DNA from 3 places in the Lysinibacillus sp. FSL R7-0073 genome. Region 3 is predicted to be linked to each of the others. Evidence: riboswitches for the same ligand, from Rfam matches in the RefSeq annotation. Region 3 holds a riboswitch; each other region holds the start of a gene.
What was found. Region 3 has a riboswitch for cobalamin ahead of MKY88_RS14735 (energy-coupling factor ABC transporter permease). Riboswitches for the same ligand answer to the same signal wherever they lie in the genome.
Positions count from the first base shown of each region.

Region 1: another riboswitch for cobalamin. It lies ahead of MKY88_RS02750 (ABC transporter substrate-binding protein); the one in region 3 lies ahead of MKY88_RS14735 (energy-coupling factor ABC transporter permease).
Region 2: another riboswitch for cobalamin. It lies ahead of MKY88_RS21195 (FecCD family ABC transporter permease); the one in region 3 lies ahead of MKY88_RS14735 (energy-coupling factor ABC transporter permease).

Region 1 covers NZ_JBBPAS010000001.1:562,615-567,225, reverse strand. The annotation lists gene MKY88_RS02755 (FecCD family ABC transporter permease) at 1-435, opposite strand, end outside; gene MKY88_RS02750 (ABC transporter substrate-binding protein) at 432-1,403, opposite strand; cobalamin riboswitch at 1,547-1,729, opposite strand; gene MKY88_RS02745 (acyl-CoA dehydrogenase family protein) at 1,789-3,456, opposite strand; gene MKY88_RS02740 (class I adenylate-forming enzyme family protein) at 3,458-4,611, opposite strand, start outside.
Region 2 covers NZ_JBBPAS010000001.1:4,215,035-4,219,645, forward strand. The annotation lists gene MKY88_RS21190 (ABC transporter ATP-binding protein) at 1-592, opposite strand, end outside; gene MKY88_RS21195 (FecCD family ABC transporter permease) at 598-1,644, opposite strand; cobalamin riboswitch at 1,841-2,031, opposite strand; gene MKY88_RS21200 (biotin transporter BioY) at 2,186-2,782, shown strand; gene MKY88_RS21205 (YdhK family protein) at 2,899-3,483, shown strand; gene MKY88_RS21210 (response regulator transcription factor) at 3,525-4,226, opposite strand; gene MKY88_RS21215 (sensor histidine kinase) at 4,198-4,611, opposite strand, start outside.
Region 3 covers NZ_JBBPAS010000001.1:2,957,911-2,962,521, forward strand. The annotation lists gene MKY88_RS14720 (sirohydrochlorin chelatase) at 1-26, opposite strand, end outside; gene cobJ (precorrin-3B C(17)-methyltransferase) at 41-1,708, opposite strand; gene MKY88_RS14730 ((2Fe-2S) ferredoxin domain-containing protein) at 1,713-2,084, opposite strand; cobalamin riboswitch at 2,229-2,410, opposite strand; cobalamin riboswitch at 2,671-2,855, shown strand; gene MKY88_RS14735 (energy-coupling factor ABC transporter permease) at 3,001-3,747, shown strand; gene MKY88_RS14740 (energy-coupling factor ABC transporter substrate-binding protein) at 3,749-4,021, shown strand; gene cbiQ (cobalt ECF transporter T component CbiQ) at 4,027-4,611, shown strand, end outside.

The sequences.
Region 1 (4,611 bases), 2.4 Mb from region 3:
TGTTTCCATCTTTAAAGAACGGTCCACTACTCTAGCAAAGCTCATCACTATCACCATTGTAATGATCGCGCCTATCATGCTAAAGGTAGGTAAGGCATACAAGCCTACAACAGGTATAGAAATACTAAAAAAGATTGTCATGACTGCGCCGACAGAAGCACCAGATGAAATACCTAATGTATATGGATCTGCTAATGGATTTTTGAGCAAGCCTTGGAAAGCCGCTCCCGCAATGGCGAGAGAAGCTCCTACTAGCCCCGCTAAAAGCACACGGGGAAGGCGAATTTTCCAAAAGATATTGGCAGCTGTTTCATCAACTGACTGATTCCACAGCACTTCTATCGGAATATGAACAGAGCCTATAGCGACGCCACACCAGATGCTAATGATAAGAAGCGTACATGTTAATACATAGGCTGTTGCTACTTTTTTCACTTAAATACCTCAGGGTAGATAGCTTTTGCTAATTCCTCAAGGCCATCCGCTAAACGTGGTCCCTGACGGCTTGTTATGCTTTCATCTACTTGCACAATAGCATTATTTTTCACTGCATTTATTGTATCGAAACCAGCACGCTTCGGTATTTTTGTTAAAATATCAGGTACATAACTATATGTCACCACGATGACATCTGGATTTTTTGTGATAATTTGTTCTGCACCAATTTCATACCAATTATCACCGTCTGCTGCTACATTTTTTGCATGGATCATCTCCAGCATTGCGTTCATAAATGTGCCTTGTCCAGCTGTATAAATATTAGGTTCATCAGAGGCTTCTACAAAAACGTTCTTAGGTTCAACGTCTTTCACTTTCGCCTGTACCTCTTCCACTTTCGCTTTCATGTCAGCAATGATTTTTTCAGCTTCTGGTAATTTCCCTGTGGCACGCCCAAGCTGTTCAATCGTTGTATAGGTTTCATTAAAATCTTGGGCATTTTTTACAACAAATACTTTCACGCCCGCCGATTCAAGCTGTGCTATGGCTGATTCCGAAAGAGACATGCTAGATTCATGTGCAAAAACGATATCTGGCTTTAAGGCAATAATTTGTTCAATATTGTACTCCATGCCACCAACCTTATCCTTTTCAGCTACCTCTGGTGGATAATCGTCGTTGTCTGTAACCCCTACTATTTCATCCTTTAAACCTAGGCCAAACAATATTTCTGTATTACTTGGAATAAGTGACACTATTTTCTCAGGAGGAGCCTCTAGTGTAATATCCTTCCCAATAGCATCCGTTATAGTCATAGGGAATGTTGCTTCTTCCGCCTTAGATGTTTCTTGTTGTGTTTGCTCCTCTGTAGTTGTGGAATTGTCTTTTTTTGCCTCTTGTCCACAAGCTGCTAGCAACCCTATCGTTAAAAATGCCGATACCCCTATTTTCCAAAATTTCTTCATGTGAATCCTCCTTCGTTGATTTGTGCGCTCCTGTATTAGAAGTATTCTTCATCAAAATAAGACCCCTCATCTTCGAATGATGAGGGGTCAAAATCGCACCAAAAAACTGATACAAAATCCACCATCCTATCCTCGTAGGCTGTCATGTCTATGCTATAAAGGCAGGTCTCCTGGCTTGTGCTCATTACATTTTTTCAAGCCTTCCCGAAAGCTTCAGTGGCATCATTTGAAAAAACTCACACTTACAGTGGCGGGACCGCATCGGAGTTACACCGATTTCCCTTTTCACTTTACATAAGTAAAGAACCTTTATAATATTCAGTTGATTTTATTATACATGAAATTAAAAAAAGTCGCCTCTATATCAAGGCGACTCCAAAGGTTGTTAGACAATTTCAGCAAAATACTGTACGGTTTTCATCGGAGCACCAATTGTTCGTAATGACCAAGTCTGCTCTAAATAAACATCTGCTAGTTTTTCATATTTCCCACCAAATTTTTGTGCCCACTCAACTGCTATGATACTTTCATATAATTGAGCCATTTTTTTGGCAATATCCTTTGCTTCAAACGTTTTTGTTGCTTCATCGAGCGCACTAAAAACTTGTAAGGTTGCCGATAGTTTAGTTAATTGCTCTTGAACGATTTTCACTAATGAATGGTCTGTTAATACTTCTAATCGCTCGCTCATCTCTTGAACAAACAATTCATGTGCCCTGTATTTATCCACTAAGCGAATAAGCTCCAAAGCTAGTATATTAGCCGTACCCTCCCATACCGTCAACACTTGCGCATCTCTCAGTAAGCGTGGTGTTACAAAGTCCTCAATATAGCCATTCCCGCCATGTAGCTCAATTGCTTCACTTGCATAATGGACCGCCTGCTCTGCCGTTTCCTTTTTCATAATGGCAATATATAAACGGTTCATGATGATGTCTTGTTCTGTTCCCTGACCACTTGTCACTTTATCGTATAATTGAATAAGATCAAAAATCGTGGCTACTTCTACGTGCAGCTTAGCGGCATATTTACCCAATGTATCCTGGATCATAGGATACTGTGTTAAAGGTTTACCAAAGGCATATCGATTTGACACATAGTGCTTCGCCTCTAAGAAGCCACGGCGCATAATACCAATGGATGCCACAGCATTACAAATTCTTGATAAATTAAGCGCCTCCAGCATATAATAAATCCCTTTATTTTGATCACCAACTACATAAGCAAGTGCTCCATCAAACTCAACCTCAGCAGATGGAACGGCTTTCACACCTAATTTATCCTTTAGTCGTCGAATACGAAGATGGTTAGCCGATCCATCTTCATTACGCCAAGGAACTGCAAATAGAGTTAATCCTTTAGAGCCTGCTTGTGCACCCTCTATTCGTGCCAATACCATTGCAACCCCACACATCCCTGCATTGGAGGCAAAATACTTTTCACCATAGAGGCGGTATTCATTCCCCACAAGTTTTGCTTCTACTACATTCGCACCAACATCCGAGCCTCCTTGTCGCTCTGTTAAAAAAGTGGCTCCCTCATATAGCTCCATATCGCCTGTTGCACAAACATGCGGTAAGAAGCGCTGCTTAACTTCTTCCTCTGCATAATGGTCTAATAAATAGGCAGTGGCCATCGTTAACGTCACAGGGCAATAAAAACCGGGCTCCGCATGTGACAGTAAATAACCTTGTGCAAAACTATAGACATAATTCCCTTTGTGACCTAGTTGGGGAATATCTTTATGTACATAGCCAACAATCCCCGTATTATATGTCTCCTCGATTGTTTTTTTGTAGCCGTCATTGACCCATACCTCTGAAACCTCTTCGCCATAGGCATTATACCTTTGAAGGCGAGGCTCTCCTTGTCGATCAGTATGTTTCGCTCTCACGTCTATAGCACCCGCACATAGCTCACCAAAGTCCATCAATTCCCGATGCGCATAAGATAAAAATTCTTTATCCAGCATCATTTCCAACACTTTTTGAAGCGTATCATCATCTGTAAAGAAATTGCTTGTGCCTGCTATTTCCTGTTGTAAAACTTTCATGCTATCTCACCTCTTGTCCTTTCAAAGATTGTTTTAAAATTTTGCCCGAAGCATTCCTTGGTAGCGCTTCCACTTTTTCAAAAATACGCGGTATTTTATACTTAGCAAGCTGCCCCTCTAAATGATCTTTTAGAGCCTCTTCATTAATATCCTGTTTAGCGGAATAAACAGCCTTCACTGTCTCTCCCCATTGTGGATGTGGAACACCAACCACTGCCGCTTCAAATATCCCCTCAAAGCTTAAAAGGCAATCTTCAATTTCTTTCGGATAAATATTGACTCCACCCGAAATAATCACATCTTTTTTTCGATCAACAATCCAAATAAAACCGTCTTCATCCTTACGAGCTAGATCTCCTGTTTTTAACCAACCGTCTATAAAGGCCGCATTGGTTGCCGCTTCATCTCTGTAGTAGCCAAGCATATTACCCTCACCAAATAAAACGATTTCCCCTACTTCTCCTGCTGGTACATCTTCGCCACTGTCGTTAACAATACGTATCTCTGTACCTAAAGGTGCTCGCTGTCCAATACTCCCAGCCTTTCCTTCATGCTCCTTGCCAAATAGCAATGATCCACTTGGTCCCGCCTCTGTTAATCCATATACGCATGTTAAATTAGTTGTGCGGAATGCCTGTTGAATAAAACGAACTTCGTTTTCGGATAAAGGTGCACCTCCATATACCCACCATTTCATGGAGGACAAATCAGCAGATTGCAATCTTGGCATCTGAGCTGTTAATAAATAAGCAACAGGTGCGCCAAAGAAATGCGTCGTTTTTTCCTGTTCAACGGAATCAATTAATAAGTCTGGTGTAAAAGTTGGCGTTAACACATTTGTAGAGCCTACAAATACACCTGCCATTAAAAATAAATGCAATGGAGCCGAATGAGTTAATGGCATCATTAGCAATATACGGCTTTCAGGCTTGACCTCCATTTCAACTGCAATCATTTGCGCAACTGTTAAAATATTACGATAGCTAAACAATACGCCCTTTGGTTTCCCAGTCGTACCTGATGTGTACAGAATAGTCGAAGCATCATCCTCGTTTAACTGACATTCAATCGGTTGGGCACTGGCACTTTGAATCAATGTTTCATAATGAAGCCAGCCTGCTAATTGTTGTCCTGTTTTAATTTTTAACGGTATTA
Region 2 (4,611 bases), 1.3 Mb from region 3:
CGATATTCAAGTCGTGTAGAGCGGCTACTACTGTTAGATGTAAAGTTTGAATTAAGTCCATCAGCTGAAGTTGATGTTGAATATCTAAATGATTTGTTGGTTCATCTAATATAAGTACCTGTGCTTGCTGAGCGAGTGCTCTTGCCACCATGACACGCTTCTTTTCCCCACCAGAAAGTGAGCTAAAGCTTCGTTTCGCTAGATGCAGTAAACCTGTTTGCTTCAATGCATCTTTAACAATTTGAAAATCTTGTTCCTGATCAAGCTCTAATAGCTTTTTATGTGGAGTCCTTCCCATACTGACTAAATCGTTAACAGTAAAATCAAATAATACAGGTGTTTCTTGACTAACAACGGCTAAATTTTTAGCAATAGCTTTACTAGACTGCTTTAAAATATCTTGTTCATTTAACAAAACTGTCCCACTTTCAGGTTTTAGAAGTCGATACATATTTTTAAGCAAAGTCGACTTCCCACTACCATTAGGGCCGATTAACCCGACAAATTGCTTTTCCCTTATTTTTACACTCACCTCGTGAAGTATGCGTTGATCGTAAATGGAGAATGATACTTGTTTTGCTTCTAATGTCATGGAAGTTAATCTCCTTCACCGAAAGAATAATTGTTACGACGGAGTAACCAAATGAAAAACGGTCCCCCACAGAAAGCTGTAATAATACCGATCGGCATTTCCTGTGGAGCAATAATAATTCGAGCTAATGCATCTGCCCAAACTAAGAAGATCCCTCCTAATAAAGCACTGATCGGTATTACATATTTATAGTTAGAGCCGACAATTAACCGTACTATATGCGGAATGATTAATCCCACAAATCCGATAGAACCGCTAACTGCTACAAGTACCCCCGTTAAAAGTGAGACAAGTAAAATGAGCTGTATGCGAAATTGTTGAAGATTGACTCCTAATGTTACAGCAGCCTCTTCCCCCAGTAATAGCAAATTTAAATTTCGATAGAATAGCCATAAAAGCCCGAACACAATGAAAAAGATGGCGGCCGGAATAATAATATTATTCCATTTTGCTCCCGCTAAGCTACCTAGCATCCAAAACATAACCGCCTTTAAAGCCCCCTCTTGCTTTGACATCATTAATATAAAATTAGAAATGGCTGTTAATATAAAGGAAACTGCCATCCCTGCCAATAACAAGCGGAAAATCGAGACCCTGCCACCTACGCGCGATAAGAAAAACACTAACCCAATCGCGAGCAAAGACCCTATAAAGGCTGACACAGAGAGTGCGTAAATACCTAAAAATGAAAAAGCACCTAAAATAATTACAGAAGTTGCTCCAACGGCTGCTCCCGAAGAAATTCCTAAAATATATGGGTCTGCAATGGAATTTCTTACAAGTGCCTGAATCGCTGCCCCTGCAATGGCTAAACCCGCTCCTACAATAGCCGCAAGGATGACACGGGGTACTCTTATTTGCCAAATAATAATTTCCTGTGAGCGACTCCAATCTTGCTCTATCGTGTGTTGTATAAAGGGTAATTTCGACAGAATTACTTTCCATACATATAATGGCGTCACAGAAACAGATCCAACCATTACAGCAAATGTCATAGATACAATTAATACTAAAAGAAGCACTAAAGAAAATAACATAAATTTTTTATTCATTCATTAAACTCCTACTAAGATGATGAATGAAGCAATTAATTATACTTTTGCATAATTTAGGTCAGATGATCTTACTTCAGTTGGCACTCAATAAAAAAAGGGCATTTCATGCAAAAAAACGCACAAAAATACCCTCGAATAAACAAAGTCAGAAAATCCAGCTATTGTCCGTAATTGCTTGCATCCTCGTGGGCATTACAGGTATTACTTATTGGCAGGTCTCCTGGCTTCGTTTCATCATCCTATAAATAGCCTTCCCATTTTTAACAGTGGCAAATAAACATAATAGGACTCCTCGTTACAGTTGCGGGACAGCGTCGGACTTCCACCGACTTCCCTTTTAAGCGACATTGTTTAAAATGTCACACCAATAGTATGTAAAGTTATAAAATTATGACGATTCTATCATACATTTTTATAGATAGTTAGTCTACAAGGAATTTCCAGCACACTTTAGTTAACCTAAAACTAAAATAAAGTTGACACAAATAATTTAGTTTTTTACACTAACGATAAGTACTTTGAAATTAGAGGTGAAATCATGTCAACAGTAACAGAACAAAGTCATCAAAAATTAAAGACTGTAGATATTGCATATATTGGATTATTTTCTACCCTCATGATGATCGGTGCCAATATAACTTCCTTTGTGCCCTTTATGATAGTAGGAGGAGTGCCGATTACTCTACAAACCTTTTTTGCCATTTTAGCAGGACTTATTTTAGGTAGTAGGAAGGGGGCGCTTGCCTGCACAGTCTATATGTGTATTGGATTAGCAGGAGCACCTGTCTTTGCTCGCTTTGGTGGAGGGTTCAGTCAACTATTAAGTCCCACATTTGGATTCATTATCACCTTTATTTTAGCAGCATTTGTTGCTGGATTAATGGTAGAGCGAAGTGGTACGAAGAAAAGCTATATTCTAGCCGCATTCATTGCAACTGCTATCAATTATTTAGTAGGTACAAACTGGATGTTTATTGCGTACAAACTATGGGCCAGTGCGCCAGAGGATTTTTCCTATAGATTAGCTTGGCTTTGGATGATCCCCCCACTTCCAAAAGATATTATTTTAGCTATTTTCGCTGGTATTTTAGCGTACCGATTACAAAAAACATTGAATATCATGCCCATTCAATAACGCTTCCATCAACTTCTTTAGTCAATAGACTAAAGAAGTTTTTTGTAAAAGTTAATGTCCATCATTTCTGCATATTTGTTTGTTACAGTAAGGGCAAATAGAAAGGAGGATCTCATATGACATTCAAACGAAGATGGTCAGGTGGACTATTATCAGCAGTTGCTTTACTTACTTTATCAGCTTGTTCTGAAGATAAAACAGAGCCTTCATCAACTTCAGAAAATACTCCTGAGACTGAGCAGCAAACAGAAATGGATCACTCCACAATGAACCATTCTAGCTCAGCGGAAGTACCAGCTACATTAAGAAAAGCTGAAGATCCAGCATTTCCGGTCGGGAGTACCGCTTTGATTACAGACGAGCATATGGAAGGGATGAAGGGTGCCGAAGCGACGATTGTTGGTGCATATAAAACTACAGCCTATATAATTTCTTATGATCCAACATCAGGTAGCGAACGTGTAGAGAATCATAAATGGATTATCCATGAAGAATTAATTGATGTAGGAGAAGCGCCACTGTCCCCTGGTACAGAGGTAAAAACGACTGCTACTCATATGGAAGGCATGAAAAACGCAACCGTCCGTATTGAAGAAGCTGTACCAACCACTGTTTATATGGTTGATTACATCTCTACCACAAATGGTGAAGCAGTGAAAAATCATAAATGGGTAATAGAAGATGAGTTAACAGCGCAATAATCCGAACAACCTCTCCCAGTATATTTGGCAGAGGTTGTTTTCTAGTTTTTATGTTCTAAAGGCTTTCGATCCGCAAACTTATGCCATTTATAGCCTATTCCCCAAACGGTTTGCAAGTAATCATCAGCAGGAAAACCGCTTTTTCTTAATTTTTCACGTAAATTACGGACATGGGAATCGATAGTACGATCCTCAATGGTTACATGATATCCCCAAACTGTGTTAATAAGATGTTCTCTTGAAAACACTTTATTTTGATAATCTAGAAATAAGGACATCATGGAAAATTCTTTTGGTGTTAATGGGATTGCCTCTTGTTGAAAGTATAATTCAAAGGATTCTTTATCTAAGCGTAATCCCTCAAAGACAACCACCTTGTCTTCTACCTTGGTTCTCCTTAATACAGCATGTATACGTGCTAATAGCTCTTCCTCATCAAAAGGTTTTAATATATAATCATCTGCCCCAATATTTAAACCTTTTACAATATCCGAATGCTCTCCTTTAGCCGTAAGCATGATGATAGGTACATTCCAAAACTTCCTGATTTCTTCACACACTTGGAATCCATCCATCTCTGGCATCATAATATCCAAAAGAACTAAATCCACATGCTCTTCTTCTAGATAAATGAACGCATCTTGAATGGACGATATTGCGCTACATCGAAAACCGGGCTCTAAGTAAAGAGTCAATAAATCTAACATTCTTGGTTCATCGTCTATGCATAAAATGGTTTTCATCCGCTCCTACTCCTTTAAACGATAATTCAAAAACAGTCCCTTTATTTAGTTCACTTTTAACCGTCACTTCTCCTCCATGGGCCTGAACGAGTTCCTTGACAATTGCAAGTCCTAGTCCAGAACCACCTAACGCACGACTTCTAGATTTTTCTACACGGTAAAAGCGCTCAAAAATAAACGGTAAATCCTTGTTGGGAATCCCTCTTCCTGTATCTCGAATAATGATCGTTAAAACACCATTGACCTTCTTCACATTTACCGTGGTAGTATCTCCCTGTCCGCAATAGGTCAATGCGTTATTTAATAGATTGATTATTATTTGCTCTAATCTTGCCTCATCTGCCAATAACGTTAATCCCTTTTCACAGCACACATCAAAGTGGAT
Region 3 (4,611 bases):
TGGCCAACAAATAATATAGCTTTCATCTCTTTTCTCCTCACTAGTCGCCGCACGGAGCTGGCTCTATTTTTATTTTGGAAGACATATCTTGATACGTAAAATGCATTATCTTTTTCACACGCTTGAAGTATTTAAATAAACGTTCGTTTGGATGCGCATTGGCTTTATATTCTTCAATAATATCTGTAATTAAAGGGATCAATTGTTCAGGCTCCAAACCTTCTACAATAGGCTGTGCTGCATGAGCCGTACGCCCGACTGGTTTCGCTCCAATAAAGACATCAAATTTACTTTTGCGATAAACAATCCCAATATCATCAAACACGGCTCGATAACAAGCCATCCCACAGCCATTAAAGCCAATATTTAACGTTTTCGGTAATGACATACCACCGAGCTTTTCTTGGATTTCCTCCGCATATGGAATGGAATCTGCTTTTTCACCGTAGCAAAAATCACAAGCCTTCAACGATAACACATCACCAATTGGTGCTAATAAAAAGCCTACTTCCTGTAACTTCTCAGTGATACGTTCAGGCGTTGTTGTAGGTATTTTTAAATGGATTTGATGATCTGGTGTATATTCCATCGAACCATCTTCCCCTACGACCTCTGCTAACGTCATCATTTGCTGTGATGTGAAGAATTTATTGGCCACTCCAGGGCTCACTGCTAATTCAAAAATTGATTCTATTTTTTGTTGTACAAGCTTTGGAGTAGCCTTTATAGCACTTGTTCCCTTTACCATTGCAAGCGCCGCTGTAGCCATTTCAAGTGCTGTTTTTTTCGGCTTTGGCATAACGGCTATACTGGGTTTATTAATTCTCCCTGCATTAGGGTCTGCCGCAAAGTCATTTCGTGCTGTCCCTGTCTCTTGATTCATCGCCCATGGCTCATTTTCTTCCCGTAAACGTTGATGTGGACGTAACGGCTGTTTTTCCTCGCCAAGTGTATATTTACGTTGGTAGCCACGCGGTGTAATCATTTTATTATCATAGAAAAACGTAGATGAGTTTCCGATAATAACGGTTGTCAGCATACCGATATCATGTTCCAACATTTCTGCCAATGTTGTCATAGTCACTTCCTGACGTTCTCGATAGGCACTTTTTACAAGTCCTACTGGTGTGTCAGGCGAACGATATTCTAAAAGAATTCGTTGTGCTTCGACAATTTGTCTTGTACGGCGACCACTTTTAGGATTGTATAAAGCAATAACAAAATCGGCCATAGCTGCGGCTTCCACACGCTTCGCAATTAAATTCCACGGAGTGAGATGGTCACTTAAACTAATGGTACAAGCATCATGCATGATCGGCGCACCAAGTAAACTAGCACATGAATTGATAGCTGAAATACCTGGGACAATCTCAACTTCAATACCAGTTGCCTCTGTCCAACCTAGCTCAATTAATACTTCATAAACTAATCCCGCCATACCATAAACGCCCGCATCTCCACTCGAAATGACTGAAACTGTACTTCCTGCCTCTGCTTGACGAACGGCCTCCTGTGCACGTGATACTTCTTCTGTCATGCCTGTACTGACAATGGATTTTGCGCTGACTAAATCTTGAATCAGCTCAACATAGGTTTTATAGCCTATGATCATATCACTTTGTTGTAAAGCCTCTACTGCACGTGTCGTAATATGCTTAAAGTCTCCAGGCCCAAAGCCTACTACGAAAATTTTCCCTTTTTGCGCCATGTTTTTACCCCTCTTTCACCTTTTCAATCCCTTTAATGGCTGTCGTTTGCACTGTTCGCTGTAATGTCCCTTCCCGAAGTGTAAAAACATGATCGTTATATAAGGTTTCATGATGCAAATCCTGTACAAGTGTTCTAGCATGCTCCGTTGATGGTACACGATACCAATTCCCCTGGGGGTAAGCAATAACAACACAAGCATCTTTGCACCGTCCATTACAGCGCGTTCTAGTCGTATGTATTTCTTTATCTAGTGCGTTTCGCTGTATTTCATCTCGTATAGCTTGGGTAATTTCCTCCCCATCCTTGTTCATACAGCTACTGCCATTGCAAATAAAGAGATGTGTTTTCATCCCCTCTAAATTCCACGTTGTCATCTTATGTCTCCCCTCATTTGCTTTTGGAAAAAAGAAAAAACCTTTACTCTCCCGAAGAGTAAAGGTTTGTAGAAGCCAAATAAAAACGAATAGATTGAAAGAAAGATCCTCGCTTTTGCTTCAACTTCTCCCTCCGAAAAGTTTGCATGCACAATCTGATAAGCAGGTTTCCTGACTTAAGCTTCATTTTACTGTCGCACCTTCCCTAGTTTGCACAGGTGGCATTGCGATTTCATCAGCTATTACAGTAGCGGGGGCTGTATTGGACTTTCACCAATTTCCCTATTACCTCGAGTTCTTCGAGCACTTATCGACGTTTTATATGAAATTTTTAATCGTATATATAATAGAAAACTGTCTTAATCATATCTTATTATTTTAAAATTTCAATATTTCTTTAAAAAATCATGACAAATTTATCAATTTCACAGGAGGGTTAGAAGCTATTTAAAAATTGACTTTGCTTCCTTTAATCCTAAAAACACTAGTTATCAGAATTTTCTACATTGATATTCTATTTTAAATTTTTTATAAAAAAAGTATAGCATATTTATGGAAATTCGTGATACACTTTGTCGTGAAATCTCACAACTTACTATTTTTCGGTGTAAAATGCTCGTCATTTTGCTTAAAAGGGAAGCCGGTTTAAGTCCGGCGCGGTCCCGCCACTGTAATAGGGAGCTTTATAGAAAATGTCACTGTCCAATGGATGGGAAGACCTATAAAGTGTTGAACTAGAGCCAGGAGACCTGCCGAAAATATGTGATCGTTTCAACCTACGAGGATAGGTGTGCGGCTTAGCAGATGAGAATGTTATTTGCTTTTTTAGCTATGCACTTTTCCAACAACGGAGAAGTGCTTTTTTTATTACGCACGCTACATTCTAAAAATCTATTTACAGTTTGGAGGAAGAAAATTGAAGCTGTCTTGGTGGAAACTTAGTTACTTTTTATTAGCTTTTTTAATGGTGCCAAAGCGTGCCTTCGCCATGCATATCATGGAAGGTTTTTTACCAATCGAATGGGCTATTTTTTGGTGGGTAATCTCCATCCCATTTATTATTTTAGGATTGCGCTCTATTCGTAAAACAATTGAAGAAAACCCTGAAACAAAAATGATTCTGGGGCTGTCCGGTGCGTTCGCCTTTGTCCTATCAGCCTTAAAAATCCCCTCAGTTACAGGGAGTTGCTCACATCCAACAGGAGTAGGTCTCGGAACAGTCTTATTTGGACCGTTAGCGATGAGTGTCATCGGGACAATTGTTTTATTATTTCAATCTTTACTTTTAGCACATGGTGGGATTACAACATTAGGGGCTAATGCATTTTCGATGGCTATTGTAGGCCCGTTTATCGCCTACTTTGTATTGAAAGGGGCGCAAAAAATGGGGTTATCGTTTTCATTAGCTGTTTTCTTTGCGGCTATGCTTGGAGATTTAGGTACATATGTGGTGACTTCCATTCAATTAGCACTTGCCTTCCCATCTGAAGTTGGAGGCTTTATGGCTTCCTTTACAAAGTTCGCAAGTATTTTTGCCTTAACACAAATCCCATTAGCTGTGAGTGAAGGGATATTAACAGTTATTGTCATGAACTTCTTAAAAAAATATAATATTAGCGAATTAAAATCTTTACGTGTTTTCTCTACAAAGGAGGCGCACTAACATGAAACGAAATTTATTACTATTAGCAATAGTGGTGCTATTGGCCATTATTCCGCTCTTCGTCCAAAAGGGAGCAGAATTTGGTGGAGCAGACGGTGAAGCAGAAGCTGCCATTGGTGAGATCAATGCAGAATATGAGCCATGGTTTGATAGTTTGTGGGAACCACCTAGTGGTGAAATTGAAAGCTTATTATTCGTGCTACAAGCAGCTATTGGTGCTGGTTTTATCGGCTATTTTATTGGCTATATGCGTGGCAAGCATAAAGAAGGTTAAGGAATATGTTATTCATTGATAAGTATGCGTATCTCAATAAGTTAGCGTTCGTTCATCCGCTAGAAAAAATGATATTTTCATTAGGACTGCTTTTATTCACGCTTATTATGAGAGATGAGCGACTTTCACTCATTACATTTTTTGTAATGAGTGCTTTTATCATTTGGGGCGCAAAAATTCCAATAAAATACTATGCGAAGCTATTATTACTACCAGGCTTTTTCTTGTTCACAAGTCTCCTATCCATCCTACTTTCGATAGCGCCAGCAACGCATATATTACCAGCACATATTGGGGCATTTACGTATATGAACTTGACAATTTTTATTGGGAGAGCCAGTATTGCTACCGCGCAGCAGCTATTCTTTATCGTACTTGGCAGTATAAGTTGCTTATATTTTTTAATTTTAACGACATCTGTACAAGGGATTTGTTATGTGCTAAGACAATGGAGGCTCCCTCCTTTATTAGTTGAGCTAGTAGAACTCACCTATCGTTTTATTTTTATTTTTTTAGAAAGCATGCAAAAAATACATTTAGCCCAGCAAGCCCGCCTTGGCTACCATTCACCCATGCAATGGTTACGTTCA